DNA from 3 places in the Paenibacillus sp. J22P15 genome. Region 2 is predicted to be linked to each of the others. Evidence: riboswitches for the same ligand, from Rfam matches in the RefSeq annotation. Region 2 holds a riboswitch; each other region holds the start of a gene.
The links. A riboswitch is a leader RNA that binds a small molecule or an ion and turns the genes downstream of it on or off. The one in region 2 is predicted to bind cyclic di-GMP.
Positions count from the first base shown of each region.

Region 1 (5,659 bases), on a different contig from region 2:
GGGATTGCGGAGAGGCACGCTCCGCAAAGGGAATGTCGAAGCTGGGGCGTCAGCTTCGGGTTGTTGTAGCTGCTCGCGCTGCGAGCCTCGCTTTGCGGTTTGCCGCATAGGAGACATGCGGCAGAGTGGGGAGCGAGCAGCTGCGCGGCTGTGGTGAAGGCGGATTGAAGACGCTGGAGCCATGCTCTGGGCGAGACGGTCATTTGGGCGAGCCTCCTTTGACTTTGGGGAGCAGGTAGCCTTGCTTGCGAGCCATGCGGTTCATTTTTTTTATGTGCTGCACCGCAAGCTGCTGCGGCCTGCTGCGATCGCGGCTGCAAAAGTAGACGCGGCCAAACGGATCCTCCGCGCTTCTCCCAGCCCTTCCTGCCATTTGTACCAAGGAGGCCTCGTCAAAGAGCCTCCCGTCTGCATCCAAAATATACACATCGCTTTTGGGAATGGTCACTCCCCGCTCTAGTATAGTAGTTGTGACAAGCACCCGAATCTCTCGCGAGCGAAAACGCTGCACCTTCTCTGTTCGCTCTGCATCCTGCGAGGAGGTTGCAGATACAGCAGAATGTGAGAGTGCCGCTCGTATTAAAGCTGCCATAGGTTCGGTTTGTGTAATCTGCTGAACGAACACAAATAACTGAGCATTACGTTCCAGCGATGATCGCATGACGGTTAATAGCTTTGATGGCAGCTTACGCTGCTGAAGCATCTGCTTCACAGTCGGTGTTTGAAGAAGATTCGGTACTGGCAGCGGATGGCGATGATAACGTACAGGAACTCTAGCATGAGGAAGCTTGCCATATTTGGCCGCTCGCTGTAGTTCACTTGGCGGCGTAGCTGACAATAACAATCGAGCAGCCCCAGGTGCACAGCTCTTATCAGCTGCAAAATGGAGCTGTGGATCGCCAGCATAAGGAAAAGCATCGAGCTCGTCCACAACGACGAGGTCAAAACCCTGATAGAAACGCAGAAGCTGATGGGTTGTAGCAAGTGTAATATCTCCTCTCTCCCAACGCTGCTCGCTGCCGCCATACAAAGTAACGACAGAAGCCTCTGGAAAAGCTTTACGAATGCGCGGGTCAAGCTCGATCACAACATCGCGGCGCGGCGTTGCAATAAGCGCCCTGCCTCCCCGGAGCAACACAGATTCTATCAACGGAAAAATCATCTCGGTCTTGCCCGCTCCCGTGACGGCCCAGAGGAGAAATTCCCTCACCTGCTTCGGATTTTCCGCCTTTGATAAAGAACGTTCCCCTGCCGGCCCCTCCACGAACTGCAGTGCTTTTGCCGCTGCCGCCGTCTGCGCCGGGCTAAGCTCCCATTTATTAAGCCGCTGTTCATATACAACCGGCTTTACTACCTTTGCAGAGCTGCCTGCGCTCGCTTCTGCCAATAGCAACCCGCTGCGCTGCCCCGTAACGAGCAGCTCACACTCCCGGCTCCGCCCCATCCCAATGCACGCCATGCAATAGGCGCACTGCCTCCCGCACGCAGCACATGCCGTGCGATACAGCTGCGCCTCACCGCTCCCGCAGCGCTTACAGCTGCGCTCACGCCTACGGCGCCAAAAAACGTCCAATCGCCCGCCGTTACCTGCGGCGATTGATCCGCTGAGGCGCACCCGCCCGAGCAGCGAAGCAAGCTGGAGCACACCGCTCCAGCCAGCTTCGGCACCGGGACAGGCTGCGCCAGCTAACAGGGCGTGTGCCTCGCTTCGCAATAGCGCACGTCCCTGCATCATATCCGCGGCAATCTTCGCCCCTGCCGCGATTTCTCCCAGCTCCGCTGCGCTAAGCTCTCGCCCGCTATCCGAAACCCCGAACCGAACCCACCGCTCTGCCAATTCAGAAATACGCTCAGCATCAGCTGCTCCTTGCCGATTCCTCCGACCGCCCCAGCGCTGCCAATAACCAAAACCTTTAGCTTTGTAATCATTTTCACCTCTCTTCACTCCCCCGTTCAAACTTCGAACGCGCCCAGCCTGTCCTTCTGTTCTCCCTCCTTCAGCCTTCGCCTCCGCCACACATATCATCAACAGCTGTATTGCCTCCAAACTAGCATTTCGCCTTGTTTCTTCGTTTAACTCTTTATGCACAGCTCTTTTAATTCCGTGGCTTGGAGCAGCAGCCTTGTCCCAAAGTTCTACTGCAAGGCAGGCAACACCGAGCGGGAGCGCCTCTTGCAATAACCAGCCTTCATCCGCAGTTTCTTCATTAACACAACCCGCTTCATCAAATGCCCCATTCATCCAAAATTGCTTGTCCACTTTCGCATTTATGGTCACCCAAGCCTTCCAGCATCCGCATACCTCCACAACATATACCTGAGCCTTCATTCTCATCCGCTCCCTTCACGATACGTACCTAAAAACAAAAAAAAGCACACCCAACGACGCAGTTCGCGCCATTGAGTGTGCTTCACTCCAATTATTTCATTACCGCAAAGTATATACTAAAATGGCATTTTCGACAAATCAGCTGGGTTTTGCAAATCAACCAGCACTGCATGATCGGAATGCGATACAATCCCTTCTGCCTGCAGCAGCCACAGCAGCTGGGTTCCATCTACACCTTTTTTCTGTAAACGCTTACCATCATCGTTTGTGATTAGTGAACCATTTCCATTAGGGTGTACTATGACCTCATTGCCTTCTCTGGTTAGTCGTTCAACAATAGCTAGTGTTTCATCCGTTACCCCTTGATCAACAATCGTCAATCGAACATTCTTGCCCATTCGCTTGGAGAAATAAAACAGCGATCGTACATACCATTCCATATTTTTTTGCCGGACGTCCGCAACAAGCACGTAATGCTTGCTCGATTTCTGTCGCACTCGCCAAATTCGATACGCCAGATGCACCGACAATGCAGCCAAAACATAACAGCCAACAATAAGTAGTAGAACTTCAAACATGGCGGCCACCTCCTCTTTGTGACACTATATGCCATGAAGAGCCCACTGGTTCCGCTGCTTCTGGACAAGATGACAAAATGTGCGTTGTGTCAAAAAGTGTCCCCTTTTTTCTCCTAATTTCAGTCATTTTATGACAAAGAAACACCCTTGAGCAATCTACGGTATATGTTATCATTTTATTATGAATCTTTACATATTTAAGGAATTCACGCATATAGAAAGGAAGAGGTGGATTGTTACAATCATCATAACCAGGGAAGCGATGAAATATAATCTGCAACTGGACACTTGGATTATATGGAGCTAGTAGTGTAACCGGCCCTCTTAGAACTCCACTACCTATCTAAGAGGAGAGTGAAAAATGCGCTATTATAAAAAACAATTGTTAATGGGCTTAGCACTCCTACTGATTTTCTCGCTAACGCTTAGTTCCCTGGCTCTTGCAGAAGGCGTAAACAATCAAGAAACAACTGCAGCCGTGCCCTCAAATGAGAATAGCTGCCAGCAATTTTCAACCAGTAGAGATGATATCCCTAAAGCACAATCCAACATCGTAGATAATAACGACGGAACAGCTACTGCCACCTTTAAGACAAAAATCGATTGCGTTCAAGTCAGTTTCTCATCTTATGTAAGTCCAGATGACTGGGTTGCAAGTCCCGGCGATACAACAATTCCATACCACTTACAAAAACACTATGACGGACAATCCTTTATTTATCCTAAAGCCGGTACGTATACCGTCACGATTGATATCCCAGCATGCTTGCCTTATCAATTAGACATCTACAGTGGAGATTTGCTTCTCGAGTTAGGTTCAAATGCTCACGGCAGCAGAGCTGTAGCCTGGAAGGTGAAGCTTAATAGTAGTTGTACTACTACTACTCCTACACCTACTCCAACGCCAACTACTACACCAACATCAACACCTGTGGCTACTCCTTCTGAGTCGCCTTCACCTACACCAACATCTACACCTGTGGCTACTCCTTCCGAGTCGCCTTCACCTACACCAACATCAACACCTGTGGCTACTCCTTCCGAGTCGCCTTCACCTACACCAACATCTACACCTGAGACTACACCTTCTGAGTCGCCTTCACCTACACCATCGTCTACACCTGTGACTACTCCTTCTGAGTCGCCATCATCTACACCATCGTCCACACCTACAGTTACAGCTACACCTACTGCAACTCCTACGGTAACCCAGTCACCTACGCCATCCCCTGAGGCAACGCCAATTATCGAAATAGATGAAGAAGAGCCGCCAGTGGGCGGAGTTGGTGAAGAGGGTGAGCCTCCAATCGATACCGTTATTGATGTAGAGGAGGATCAAGTTCCGCTAAGTACCCTCCCAAAAACAGGTGAATCCAGTCCGATTCCATATTATCTTATCGGCGCATTCGCTCTTTCAGTCGGTTTCCTCAATCTCCGTAAGCAAAGAAATAGAAGGTAGATACTTCAACTTCGCACTCCTAGACTGCTTAATAAGCAGCTTAGGAGTGTTTTCTCTTTTTTACAGCACAAAAAACCCGCATCAACCGATACGGGTATTTCCTCGATATATAAATAATAAGCGAAAAGGTTACTATAACGTAACCCATCCGTATTTAATCGATTGAATAACAGCTTGTGTCCGGTCATCAACTTCCATCTTTTGCAAAATGCTGCTCACATGGTTTTTAACCGTTTTTTCGCTAATAAATAAAAACTCCCCAATAAGCTTGTTGCTTTTGCCTTCTGCCATAAGTCTCAATACCTCTGCCTCGCGGCGAGTGAGCGGACTTTCATCGCCAGCAACGAACTTCACTCCCGGCTCTTGAGCAGCAGCTGCTCCGGACACGATGCCCATTTCATCCAAATACGTCATGCGACGAAGCTGATTAATCAACTTGCCTGTTACTTTAGGATGGATATAAGCATGTCCTTGGACAACCGAACGAATAGCATTAATGAGCGACTCCGCCTCCATATCCTTCAGAAGATAACCGGTAGCCCCTTTTCGAAGGGTTTCGAATACGTAGCTCTCATCGTCGTGGATAGATAAAATGATAACCTTTACATCAGGAAACATATTTTTCAAACGTTCTGTCGTGACGACACCGTTCTCGATTGGCATATTAATATCCATCAGGACAATTTCAGGAATGGTATGATTGCAGAACTCCAAAACTTGAATCCCATCTCCACATTCGCCGATGACTTCAAGATCGTCTTCCATATTCAGAATTCGCTTTAGTCCTTCTCGAAAAAGCTGGTGGTCATCCGCAAGTAAAATTTTGATTGTATTCACATTGCTTGCAACTCTTTGGGTCATCATCATCTTACTCCTTTCTAGATTCGGCAGTAGTAGGTATATCTATTATAATTTTCGTCCCTCTACCGGGATTTGAGTCTATATCCATCCTTCCCTCAATCAGCTCAATGCGTTCTCTCATTCCTACCAATCCAAAGTGTGCGTTTCTAGTAGCATCCTGCTCAATTAAACCGCTATTAAAACCAACACCGTTATCTTGAATGACGAGTGAAATATGCTGTGGCTGATAGTTAATTTCGAGCGATATATGAGAAGCGCTCGCATGCTTAAGTGCATTGGTAAAAGCTTCTTGAACTAGGCGGTAGATCGCCGCTTCCATTGCAGAGGGCATCCGAGAATCTTTTCCGATCAGCTCGAATACGGTATGTATTTTTGTTTTCTCTTCAAAATCCTGCGTGAATTTGCGAAGAGTCGGTACAAGTCCCAAATCAT
Region 1 covers NZ_JBWDNT010000006.1:73,974-79,632, forward strand. The annotation lists gene AC0YN6_RS15280 (ComF family protein) at 1-203, opposite strand, end outside; gene AC0YN6_RS15285 (ATP-dependent helicase ComFA) at 200-2,329, opposite strand; gene AC0YN6_RS15290 (hypothetical protein) at 2,446-2,907, opposite strand; cyclic di-GMP riboswitch class II at 3,154-3,237, shown strand; gene AC0YN6_RS15295 (LPXTG cell wall anchor domain-containing protein) at 3,269-4,366, shown strand; gene AC0YN6_RS15300 (response regulator) at 4,499-5,227, opposite strand; gene AC0YN6_RS15305 (sensor histidine kinase) at 5,235-5,659, opposite strand, start outside.
Region 1: it holds a riboswitch for cyclic di-GMP, as region 2 does, so the genes downstream of both, AC0YN6_RS15295 (LPXTG cell wall anchor domain-containing protein) here and AC0YN6_RS17870 (hypothetical protein) in region 2, are expected to answer to the same signal.

Region 2 (5,659 bases):
ATCAATCAGCTGCGCGAGAAGCCAGGCAGTCAAGGTATGACGCTTGAAGTAACACCAGGCGGGCGGGCTCTGCGCTTTTATTCTTCTATGCGTCTTGATGTACGCGCCAAGAAGATCGAGAAATCAGGTGCATTCCTTGGACAAGCGACAACAATTAAGTTTGTTAAGAATAAATGTGCAGTTCCATTTAAGGTAGCTGAATATGATTACTACTGGATCGGCGGCGTCGATCGAATTAAAAACATATCAGAGACAGCTATTGAAATGGATGTCATTCATCGTGCCGGCGCATACTACTTCTTTGGTGAGAGTACAAAGAACCCATATATTGATGGAGCCGGAAATAAGCTCGTTTGGCAGGGCAAGGAAGCATTGCTTGATGCGCTACGTAGTTCACCTGCCTTGTATGATTACACAAATAATGTGGTGCTTGGCAATATTCCACGCGATGCACAGTTTGTCGAAGAGCAGCCAGATGATGGACCAGCTCCTACGGATGAAGAATTGGCTCGCGAAGAAGACCCTGCCATGATGGCATTAATTTAATGAATAGGAGGCGTTTTGCATGAGCACAGCTTACGAGGACCCAAAGATCTTCGTTAATCAGTTGGTGGGCATGCCGGACGGCTGTTTACTTGAAATGTCGCACGACGAATTGCTGCAAAGCATTCGTTATTGTCAATCTTGCCCGCTTAGCTCTTATGCGAAGCCGCTATCACTCCACAATCGAACAGCTCGAATCATGGTCATCGGGGAAACTCCCGATGACGTTTTATTCGAAACCGAGAGTGGATCAGTTCTGGCAGGACTCCTACGACGTTTCGGTATACTGCCGCAAGAAGTCTATGTGACATCCATGATTAAGTGTCGAGACGGTAAGGATGCTGCTGCTTGCAGCAATCATCTGAATGCTGAGGTTATGACCGTTCGACCTTCCGTGGTCGTTCTTCTAGGCTCTTCAGTCGCATCAGCTTTTGATCCTAAGCCGGCCATCAATAAATGGCATACGATTTATCCTGGCGTATACGGCCTAGAAACATATAATTTAATAGCCGCCAGGCATGATCCATCCAAAATGGCCATGCTTCATGATCAATTCGCCTATATTGCTCAAAACCGTCATAACATGCAGCATGTGTAGGCTAGGAGGATTAAAAAGATGGATGAGAAAACTTTTAATGTCACACAGGCTTCGCTCATTTTAGGTGTTCATCGCGATACGATTATTTATTGGGAAGAAAATAATTTAATACCAAAAGCTAAACGAAATCCTAGCAACAACTATCGCATTTATTCCGCCTCTGCGTTAAAAGAGATCGCGACGTTCCGGAAAATGTTTGACCTAAATATTGACAAACAAATAGATGGGTATCTAAACCGAAAATCAACTCTATCAAATTCGGTTAATTGTAGAAAAAAACCTGCATATTGACACAGCAAATAATGCCTTATATAATCATAGTTTATTCTATGAAATTGGACTCTTATCTTAAACGACACGGCAAACTTATCTAAAGGTAAGGACGCAAAATTACGGGCCTAAAGATATTAATCCATGGCGGCCGAATTTCCGAACCTGAGCTAATTCCCTCCAATACATATAATTGTAATGCATTATTTATATTGTCATGATATAATGTATTGCAAATAGGTGATATTGCTAATATGCAATACCTTGCAATGTGCCAATTGCTGGGTTGCCAATTTTCAAGGAGGGGAAATTTATTATGTCGGAGAGCCTGATTGAAAGCCTACTAAGTAAAAATGAATTACTTGTACATGAATACATTAAAGAAGAAGCCGCAATTCATGGATCTGTTAAAGAACCAATGGATTCGATGGCTAAAAATATTCTAAGTCGATTTAGTGACCGTATTCCTGCGAGAAATCGGAATACTTCTAGTGGCCCTACAGAGGAAAAGTCGTTTAGCGAGGCGACTGTTCATCGAGCTGTTAGAAAGTTGCAAGGCGAAGGCATTATACAAGTGAAAGCTTCTCGAGACAAATCATTGCCGAATGAAATTATATATTTCGGACTGCCCGATGAGGGTGAACAATTCAAAGAATTGGTTGACATGTCATCTAAAATCACACTTAACTTGGAACGCTGGCAAACAATGGTGAATCGAACTAAGCAAGAGGTTCAAAATGTAAAGCGTGAAAACCGGAATCTTTACAAGGAGCTTGATGGAATAGGTGATCGTCTTAAAAAGGCACAGGCACTCAACGCTGCCCTTCAAGATCAACTACGCTTGGTAGAGTCGGATGAAAATCCCTTTAAGGCGGGCAATGTGATTTCAATTACGGATCTCGGAAATGGAACAATTGGATATGTCGTCGCAAGAGAGAACACACTATCTCAATAATAAACCATCGCAATAACAACTAGAGGAGAGCGCATAATGGACATAACCGACACTTCTGTAAAGGCAAAATGGCTTGCCCAGTCATTAATTCGTCATGCTGGGAACCATAATGAGCATTTTGAGGAGAAAATCGTTGAGGCTGCAAGCCTGAACGGAGTAACTTTACAGGAGCTGCGACACTGCATTCAGCAAGAGCTACAATCTCGTTTGGACAACTTCTGCGATGTTGTGGAAGATGAGGATTCAGACGATCTGTGTTTCTATTTAAAGAAAATCGATGGTCAGTTTGTATTCATTGGATCATCATATGAATTGTGTTATAAAATTGGCGTTTTGTCGTCGGAGGTTGTGGGTAGCTCTATCTCTGATTATTTATGTCTCCAAAAAGAAGGTCATGAGTGTTTGCTTCGCCTCAACCTTCTTTTGGAGAAGTGCTGGGGTGGCGATACGAGAAGCTTTGTAAAACGAGGAATAGGTCAAAAATCAAACATGCTTGGAAGCTTCACCGTTTCGCCGGTGTATAAAAACGGCGCTGTTGATCATATCAAAATCGTTGTCCAGTTGTTCAATAATGATATCCAAACAATTTCTTCAAACTTACCGATGAAGGAAGTTGCAGTTTGCTATTGCAGCATTTACGATATTGATTCCATTTCTTGTAGCAATTGCAGTTCTTCTCATATTTGCCAATCCGGAAAAGTAATAATGGGGTGACTATGTGAGCGTTATTGATAGGCTTCTTAATGAGGATTTGATTGCATGGGGTCGTACTGTAGATCGATACGAGCAAGATTGTCGTAAAATATTGGTTCCACTTCAGCCAGATCTTCAATCACTGTCAAGTCTGAATCATCATATCAACGAGCTATACACGAGGGCCCAATATGACTTCGCGAGAGCACGTCGCAATAAGGATGCTATCCAGCGTCTAATTGAAACTGTGCTCAAGGATTTATATACGGGTGGAAATGAGGTAGCCAGGCGCGCAGGCGGCATTCAACATGCTCGCAACTATCCTGCTCCTGATGGCTATAGATCGCCTACTGTAAACCTATTTGATTTTGAGGATCATTTTCTTGATTTCCATTATCGCATGGAGGCAACGATTAAAAGCTTGGAAGCAAAAGCCAATGCTAAAGTCACAAGCAATTCGCTTCTTAAAATCGACTCCAATATCGTATAGGTGCTTATTACCCTGATCTTTTTTTAGTATAAAGTGCAATTCACGCCCTGTATACATAATTAGCGGAACATATAAAATACTTGACAAACACAAATGTTTGTGGTATTTTATACTCCGCTCGATTGGGGTTGTAAGTCATCTTAGAGGAGTCATCATATGAAATCGGAGTTCCCTATGTCTGTTCTTCACATAGACAGCCATGGTCATACAACTGTCCAGTGTATTAATGTCATGGACGTTGACTTTATTGAAAACGAAGGTCGTCGCATTGCATATCATATTGGTAGCGAAAAATATTATCAAATAACGACTAAAAGTGAGATCGAAGAGATTCTTTTGGACAAGGGGTTTGATATACTCGATAGGCCTTATCTTGTCAACATGAAAAAAATACAATTTTACGATTCAGCCCTCGGTAAGGTATACTTTGTTGCGGTGCCGTGTAAAAATAGTAAATTTGCCACTGTAGCTCGCATTAAGAAAGAATTTGTTGAGAAATTCATTCGTAGTGTTGTTAGTCATCACAACCATACTACAATAGAGACTACCGTTGACAAACCTATTTCAGGCATACACAAATTGCTGAAGGGGTTTGGTAAGACGTGATTTTAACCGATTACATGCTTCGTATTATTGGGTCAACGCTAGAAACATTTGCTATATTGTATATGGGTGTCGTCATTTTTCGATTACCCACTTGTGGCATTCATCTACGATTACTCTTCGGATCCGCCATTGTAGCAGTCACATCTGTTTTCATGCTTCATATTCTTGATATGACGCAGCTCGTAAATAATGTATGGTCAACCACATTAACTCTTATCCTAATACTAAGTTTGCTTCGAATGAGATTTCTTTATGCATTTGTGACTTATGTCGCAGGGTATCTGATAGCTGGTATCGTTCAAGCCGTGGTTATTTTTTCTATAGTGTTGAAGATGTTCGGATCCATTGAAGCCATACAGGATAGTGTAATCGGAACCCTGTTAACACAGTTTATATCAGCTGGCGTTATGCTTTCTGTAGCACTAATACTACGAAAAACAAACATAGGCTTCGTTTGGCTTTCCGAAAAAGTTACGTTCCGAGAATCAGTCAAAGGATTCAACTTGATCGTAACTTCGATATGCCTGGCCTGCGTTGCATGCATTCACTTCGGGATTCACTGGGTTAGTTCAAATCATAATTACGGACACTTTCTTGAGTTTTCATTCATCCTAGTTGCGATAATTGGACTTGGAATTATTTTCATTAAAAACTACAGAGATATAAAAGACTATTACGCAACTAAATATCCATCGGATTATTTGCCGAAGTAGGGAGTCTACATGAGCGATTGTGTTTATGCGCAAGAGTGTGCCAACGTCGACAAATCTTGTCGAAAGTGTTTTGGCTTTAATCAATATAAGTCAATGAAGGCAAAATCCAGTCTTGGCTCGAGAAGCTATAAGCAGAACGAGAAAAAAGAAGGCATGAATTTCGAAAATCGCGGAACCAAGCAATATAATAAAGCTGTTCATAGCGCCAGGGATGTTGCTCGCCGGCAACTAGCCTCTGGCGCTCTTCATTATGCGCTGGGTGACATGATTACTGAAGAATCGTTAACGGCTGCGCTTGCCGAGTTCAAGGAGCGCGGGACCAAGAGCGCCACAGGAGAGAAGCAAATCTCTATTAAGAAAGAATGGCTCGACAAATTAGAAGAAGAAGCTCGCGCCATGAATCGAGAGTTTTATTTTCTTCCCTTTACATTCAAGGGAAGTGATACTGATTATGTGGCCATGACTTATGATCGACTGCTTGCCTATGTGCAGACGATCCAGACGATGCATGAAACAATAAGGCTGCTTCAAATGCAGCTGCAGGGAGACGAGGAGTGATTGTCGTGCAAGGAATATTACGCACTATTCAGAGTAAGCGAGAAAAGAGTCGCACTACTGTAGCGGACATAAAACGCATCATAAATGCAAGGGAAACTGGTGATTGGTCCGAGGTCTACAACAGTACACTGTATAAAAAACACAGTGGCGAGTACTGTGAACTGCTTCAATACATTTAACAAGGGTGTGTTATAGTGGAAAAAGGCGAGTGCTTCAAATGTGGTAAAGACATC
Region 2 covers NZ_JBWDNT010000008.1:84,715-90,373, forward strand. The annotation lists gene AC0YN6_RS17855 (recombinase RecA family protein) at 1-546, shown strand, start outside; gene AC0YN6_RS17860 (uracil-DNA glycosylase family protein) at 566-1,141, shown strand; gene AC0YN6_RS17865 (helix-turn-helix domain-containing protein) at 1,160-1,432, shown strand; cyclic di-GMP riboswitch class I at 1,491-1,575, shown strand; gene AC0YN6_RS17870 (hypothetical protein) at 1,728-2,366, shown strand; gene AC0YN6_RS17875 (hypothetical protein) at 2,403-3,080, shown strand; gene AC0YN6_RS17880 (hypothetical protein) at 3,085-3,549, shown strand; gene AC0YN6_RS17885 (LytTR family transcriptional regulator DNA-binding domain-containing protein) at 3,706-4,155, shown strand; gene AC0YN6_RS17890 (hypothetical protein) at 4,152-4,868, shown strand; gene AC0YN6_RS17895 (hypothetical protein) at 4,878-5,426, shown strand; gene AC0YN6_RS17900 (hypothetical protein) at 5,621-5,659, shown strand, end outside.

Region 3 (5,659 bases), on a different contig from region 2:
TGGACGGAAGTCATAATCAGAAGCCGCTGCAAGTGCTGCAAGCCGCATGGACCAAAACGCATCAATGTGATTTGGAGAAAGGCTCGGGATTGCCTGCGTTTCTATCTACGATGCTGCCTCCAATTATTGAAAAGTTGATCAAAGGGAATGAGCTGAAAGGCTTTTCACTTCACGAAATTGCTGCGTTAGGACAATTAATCGAATATTCGAATCTGTCGATTACCTCCATGCAAAATTGGGTGAAGCGAGATTTTAAACCTTATTTCGATTGTCCGAAGGCTGGCAAAAAATATTCTCTTAACCAAGCAGCGCTATTGTTCATTATTGATGATTTAAAGTCAAATCTAGATTTTGAATCAATACGCAAGCTGTTTGAGATCGTATTTAAGAAACCAGAGGATGATACGGACGATTTAGTTGGGCCTATTGAATTATATGCATCATACACCAGTATGTTTGAGGAGCTCGACGCCAATAACGATCAACTGCTCGATATTTCCGGTCATTTGAAGGAAAATCCGCATCAAGATTTATTGACAGAGCACGTCATTCGTTCATCAGCGAATCAATTTGCAAGCAGATTACCTAATTTATCGGAAAAGCAACGGGAAGCGGTACGAAATATTTTGCTTGTTGCGGTAATTTCGATTCAAACCTCTTATTTTCATTCCTTAGCGCGGCGCTATTGCAATGCAACCTTATTTCTAACTACTTAGTAAATTCATTCTAATGGGATGTACAGATTTGCTGAGTTGTCTTATACTGGGTTGTGTTGTAAATACAAAAATATACAAACTGAAAAAGGCAAATTAGTCGAAAGTCTAAGACGCAAAGTTATGGGCCTAAAGTGTATGCACTATGGCTGCCAGACCGCCGGTAGGATAATAAGCTATTCTAAGCTGTTCACCTCCTGGGGCTGGATAGCTTTTTTTGTTTTTCAGGTGACAGAGGAGAGAAAGCGGAATGGATTCAAAGGTTTGGAGAGAGAGAGCAAACATACTGTTTAAGAAAATGAAACTGAAGAAAATAACGAGCAAATTAATGCTTATCACCGCAATTATTACTCTTTTTAATGTAAGTTCAGGTGTGCTCATTTATGTTCAAAATCATTCGGTAGCCAGCTCAGTTAGAGATACTGAAAATTTGCTGAGTGCAGAGCGTAACTATCAAGACATCACTAGTCAATTGCTGAAAGCGATGCTGCTTTTGGTTGATGCGATCGAAAATGGAAAAAGCGATGCGACGCTCATTATGGACAATTTAGAGATATTGCCAAGTCAAATCGACGAACTGGAGAAACAGCTTATTGAAATGGATAAGAGATATCCTCCCGCTTCCGAGGACGGTCCATTTTATGCGAATCAGATACCGGTTCTAAAGCTGGCGTTAGACGATCTAAGAAAGACAGATACGGATGTCACCAACCTATCTTCAGATGAGAAGTCGCTGCGAATTAGTAATTTAATAAGTGTGTATACCATTATTTTGAGTTATTCAAACGATGTCATTCATGAACGGTTGACCAATGATGCGAATACGACGCAGCTTTTATTGGATGGAGATATATCCCGTGCGAACATTATTATTCTCATCAACGTTATTTTACTTGTCGTGCTGCCAGCCATTATGATCTTTGGTGTGACTCAGACCATAAAGTCGGGTCTTCTAGGTATTACTCGACGTATTCGGTCTTATGGCGATAATGATTTTACAAGTCAAGAGAGGCTGACTCGCTCTGATGAGTTCGGAGAGATCGATCATGCCTTAGCGGAAATGGGAGATCAGCTTCGAGTCACAATCAAAGCAACGCTGGAAGTCAGCGAATCGGTACTTCAAGTATCGCGTAATATGGATACGATGATTGGAAATAACCGTAAAGCGTCTGAGGATGTGAAGGGTCAGGTCGATCTTGGCAGACAAGTATTGCTCTCGCAATATGACGATGCTTCATCAATTTCAGCTGTTACCGAGCAGATTTCTGCGAGTTCAGAGCAGATAGCAGCTTCGAGTGATTATATAAACAATGACATGCTTCAAATGAAGCAGTCATCCCATGACGGCACGCAGCAGATGGCTGGCGTAGTGTCCATGGTAAATGAGACTGTGGAGCAGTTTGCCAAGCTAACCGAGGCATTCCAAACGATGAACGACCGTTATAATAATGTATCTAAGTTTTTGACTGGCATTCAGGATTTGAATACACAGACGAATTTGCTGTCACTCAATGCTTCGATGGAATCGGCTAGAGCGGGTGAGCATGGCAGAGGCTTCGCAGTCGTTGCGGATGAAATCCGTAAGTTATCTAGTCAGACCGATATGATCTCGAAGCAGATCACGAAGGAACTGACTCTTATACAAACGGATGTAGCAGCTAGCAGCCGTACGTTGGGAAGCTTTGCAAGTGTTATTAATACGACTCGTCAAGCATCGGAAACCGCCAGCGTCACTTTCCAAGCGCTGGAATCACAGAGCAGCATGCTTTCTGATCAAGTGAGTGAAATCTCCACTGCCATCAGTGAAATTACAACTGGCATGACACACATTGTTACTGCAGTTGACAAGCTGCTGAGTACGTCCTCTGACGTTAATGGGAAAATGGAGCATATGAGCGAGTTATCTGTTAAGCAAAATGATATTTCTGATGATTTGCGCTCCCTTGCGGAGAAGTTGACTCTTTCCTCTCATGATTTGACGGAAAAGGCTTCTGTTTTTAAGGTGTAATCATTGAAATCATTATAACTTTTCAACTAGAGCAGACATCATCTTAGGTTTTGAGGTGGTGTCTGTTTCTTTATAAAGCAGGATAAGCGAGTAAAGTGCCGAATTTAATCCATGAGTTGACGCATAGCAAATGGAAATGGTTCAATTGAACTATCGACAACAGAGAGGGCAGTGGCAGCTTATGTTTAAACAATTTATGAAAGCATCCAGGGTCAGAGTATTACCTGTTATGCTTATACCGGTGGCGCTGGGCGCACTCGGTGCCTTTGTATGGAACGGCATATTCAATCCATTATTATTTATTATCACATTGGTTGGAGCAGGATCAGCCCATTTATTTTCTAATATGATTAATGATTTATGGGATTATTATAATGGTACAGATATGGCCGCTCAATCAACAGAAGGAGCGATTGCGACCAATTCAGGGTATTTGACCAAAGGAACCTGGAATATTCGCACCTTTGCAGTCTTAACATGGACACTATTTGGCATTGCGGCGATTTGCGGCATTATTCTCAGCATAGCTAGCGGCTGGCTTGCACTTTTATTTGGCGTACTTGGAGCGTTGATTGCCTATTTCTACGTAGCTCCGCCGATCAAATTCGGTTACCGAGGAAAGGGCTACAGCGAAGTGGCGATACTGTTCTCCTTTGGCATATTGCCTGTTGTAGGAGCATATTACGTACAAACATCGCAGCTTGATTTTCGGGCTCTATTGCTTTCACTTCCAATTGGACTATTGACTACCCTTATTTTGTTCAATCACCATTTCTTGCATTGGCAAGCTGATAAGCAAGCGGGAAAGCGAACATTAGTGGTGGTTTGGGGCGAGAAAAAGGCATTGTTTTTTTCAAGGATTTTGCTTTTCCTAGCCTATATTTCACTCATCGTATGTGTGTTAGCGGGTGCATTACCGATTTATGCTCTGCTTGCTGTACTAACAGCCATTCCCATCTATACGGTTTATGGAAAACTATCTGCAAATAATCCCTCAGCAGCGTATTTGCCGCTAATGGGAGCATCATTGCAAGCAACCATGCGATGCGGAGCGATTATGATTGTTGCTTTAATCATTCAAGGGCTTATTTAAAACTTACAACTTAGAAAGAGGTCATGGAAATGGGAAAACAATGGACTTTAGGTGATTTTCACACGATACTTAATGAAGGCGAAGTTTGGAAAATCGGCGGATTTCCGCTGCAAGACGGCTCCTTCTGGGAGTACCGAGAGCCGAATGCAGTCGTTATTGTACGTAACGGAATATTGTATGTAAGAGCGCCGCTAAGCCGCTCAAACGATCAAATTCAAATTCTCGATAATGCTAAACATATGTATTATTCTGCTGAACCTGTTATTGTACCAGAGTCTGGTGAAATCAGCTTCGAGCTGCAAATACGAGCTCGCTCGCAAAATACGGCGCCCGGCGATCTTTATGACGGCTATGTATCATTAAATTTGCTTGATTTCACAACTGGCGGAGCACTTGATTTCTTTGCTGGAAATGACAAGTATGCCAGTGTCTATGCTGTTCTCCCTTTCCCGGGTGTAACGGTGCCTGAGACGGATAAAACGAGATATTTCTGTGTGTTTAAAGAAGACACGGACTTTGAGGCACGGGAGTTCAATACGTACAAAATTACTTATAATCGTACTGATGATGAAGTTGTTTTTTATGTGAATGGTCGTGAGGTGCGAAGAGAACGCGGAGTTCCAGTTAAATTTAATCAATTTACCGTTGCTCTTGGTATTATGACAGAGAAGGATCTGACACCTGAGGGCAGCGTATCGGTACATGGACAGACCGTTATTGGAGAATACTCGCCAATTACGATTGAAATCAAAGAGTAAGCTGTTGTGAAGGAGCTGCGTTATGTTATTCGTTCTAATTGCTTTGTGGGCTATTGCAGCCATCATATGGCTCTCCGATCGGCGAGCATCCGTTAACCATTGGTTAGGCGCTGTGGCGTTTAGCGGGGGAGCGGGTGCGCTTGCCGCCGTGCTAGACTTGCAATGGGTGCCAGCTGCGGCGGAAGCAGGAATGAATCAGGTAGCGCAGCAGCTTCTTTACCGCTTGCAAGCGATCTCCTCATTAACCTCATATTACTTCTTGCCTTATTCATTCGTGATGTTTGCTATTGCTTACAGACCCGTTCGGCTTCCTAAATTATTGAAGCAGCTTATGCCATTTTTGCTACTCATTCCGATTGTTTTATGTGTTTTGTTTACGCCTTTCTATACGACTGTATATCCGATCTCTTTTAAGATCGTTGTATGGTGGGCAGTTCCTTATATTTTGTACGGAGCGGTACAGGTATTGCTTAAGCGGCAGCTGCACGCGTCCTTCTCGCGTACACATTGGATTATTTGTTCGACGGTGCTTCCGCCGGTCATGTTCTGTATGGTGATGAATTACGTGCTGCCAAGTTTTGGGATGCTGCGAATGTGGGTTTATAATACTTGGATTGTTGGTCTTGCCGTTACAGTATTTGTTGTTGCATTGTTCACTTACGGCTTTATGGGCGTGCGAGTTAAGGTTGATCGCAGAAGATATGACTCCACATTAAGAGCGGTCACATCGGGAACGGCAATTCTAAATCATGCGATAAAAAATGACGCGGGAAAAATGCGGCTCTTTTCCGAAAAAATGAAGGCATACGCTATTGCAACGGATCAACAAGAGCTGCTTGCCGATGTTGAGACGGTGCTAAATGCATCACGTCACATGCAAGAGATGCTCCAGCGAGTTCATCGTCGTACAGAGGATCTGACGCTGCGTGTCGAGATGGTGAATATAGCGGCACTTATTGAGAAGACGCTTGAAGGATATGTTCCGAGTCTAGGCAGCATCAAGCTGCAGAGCTCTTTAAGCGAAGGCTGGGAATGTCGCATCGATCCAGCACAGGTAAGCGAGGCATTAGGTAATATTATTGCTAAT
Region 3 covers NZ_JBWDNT010000001.1:45,727-51,385, forward strand. The annotation lists gene AC0YN6_RS00215 (DUF1836 domain-containing protein) at 1-716, shown strand, start outside; cyclic di-GMP riboswitch class I at 794-878, shown strand; gene AC0YN6_RS00220 (methyl-accepting chemotaxis protein) at 964-2,721, shown strand; gene AC0YN6_RS00225 (UbiA family prenyltransferase) at 2,903-3,814, shown strand; gene AC0YN6_RS00230 (DUF6081 family protein) at 3,844-4,572, shown strand; gene AC0YN6_RS00235 (ATP-binding protein) at 4,595-5,659, shown strand, end outside.
Region 3: it holds a riboswitch for cyclic di-GMP, as region 2 does, so the genes downstream of both, AC0YN6_RS00220 (methyl-accepting chemotaxis protein) here and AC0YN6_RS17870 (hypothetical protein) in region 2, are expected to answer to the same signal.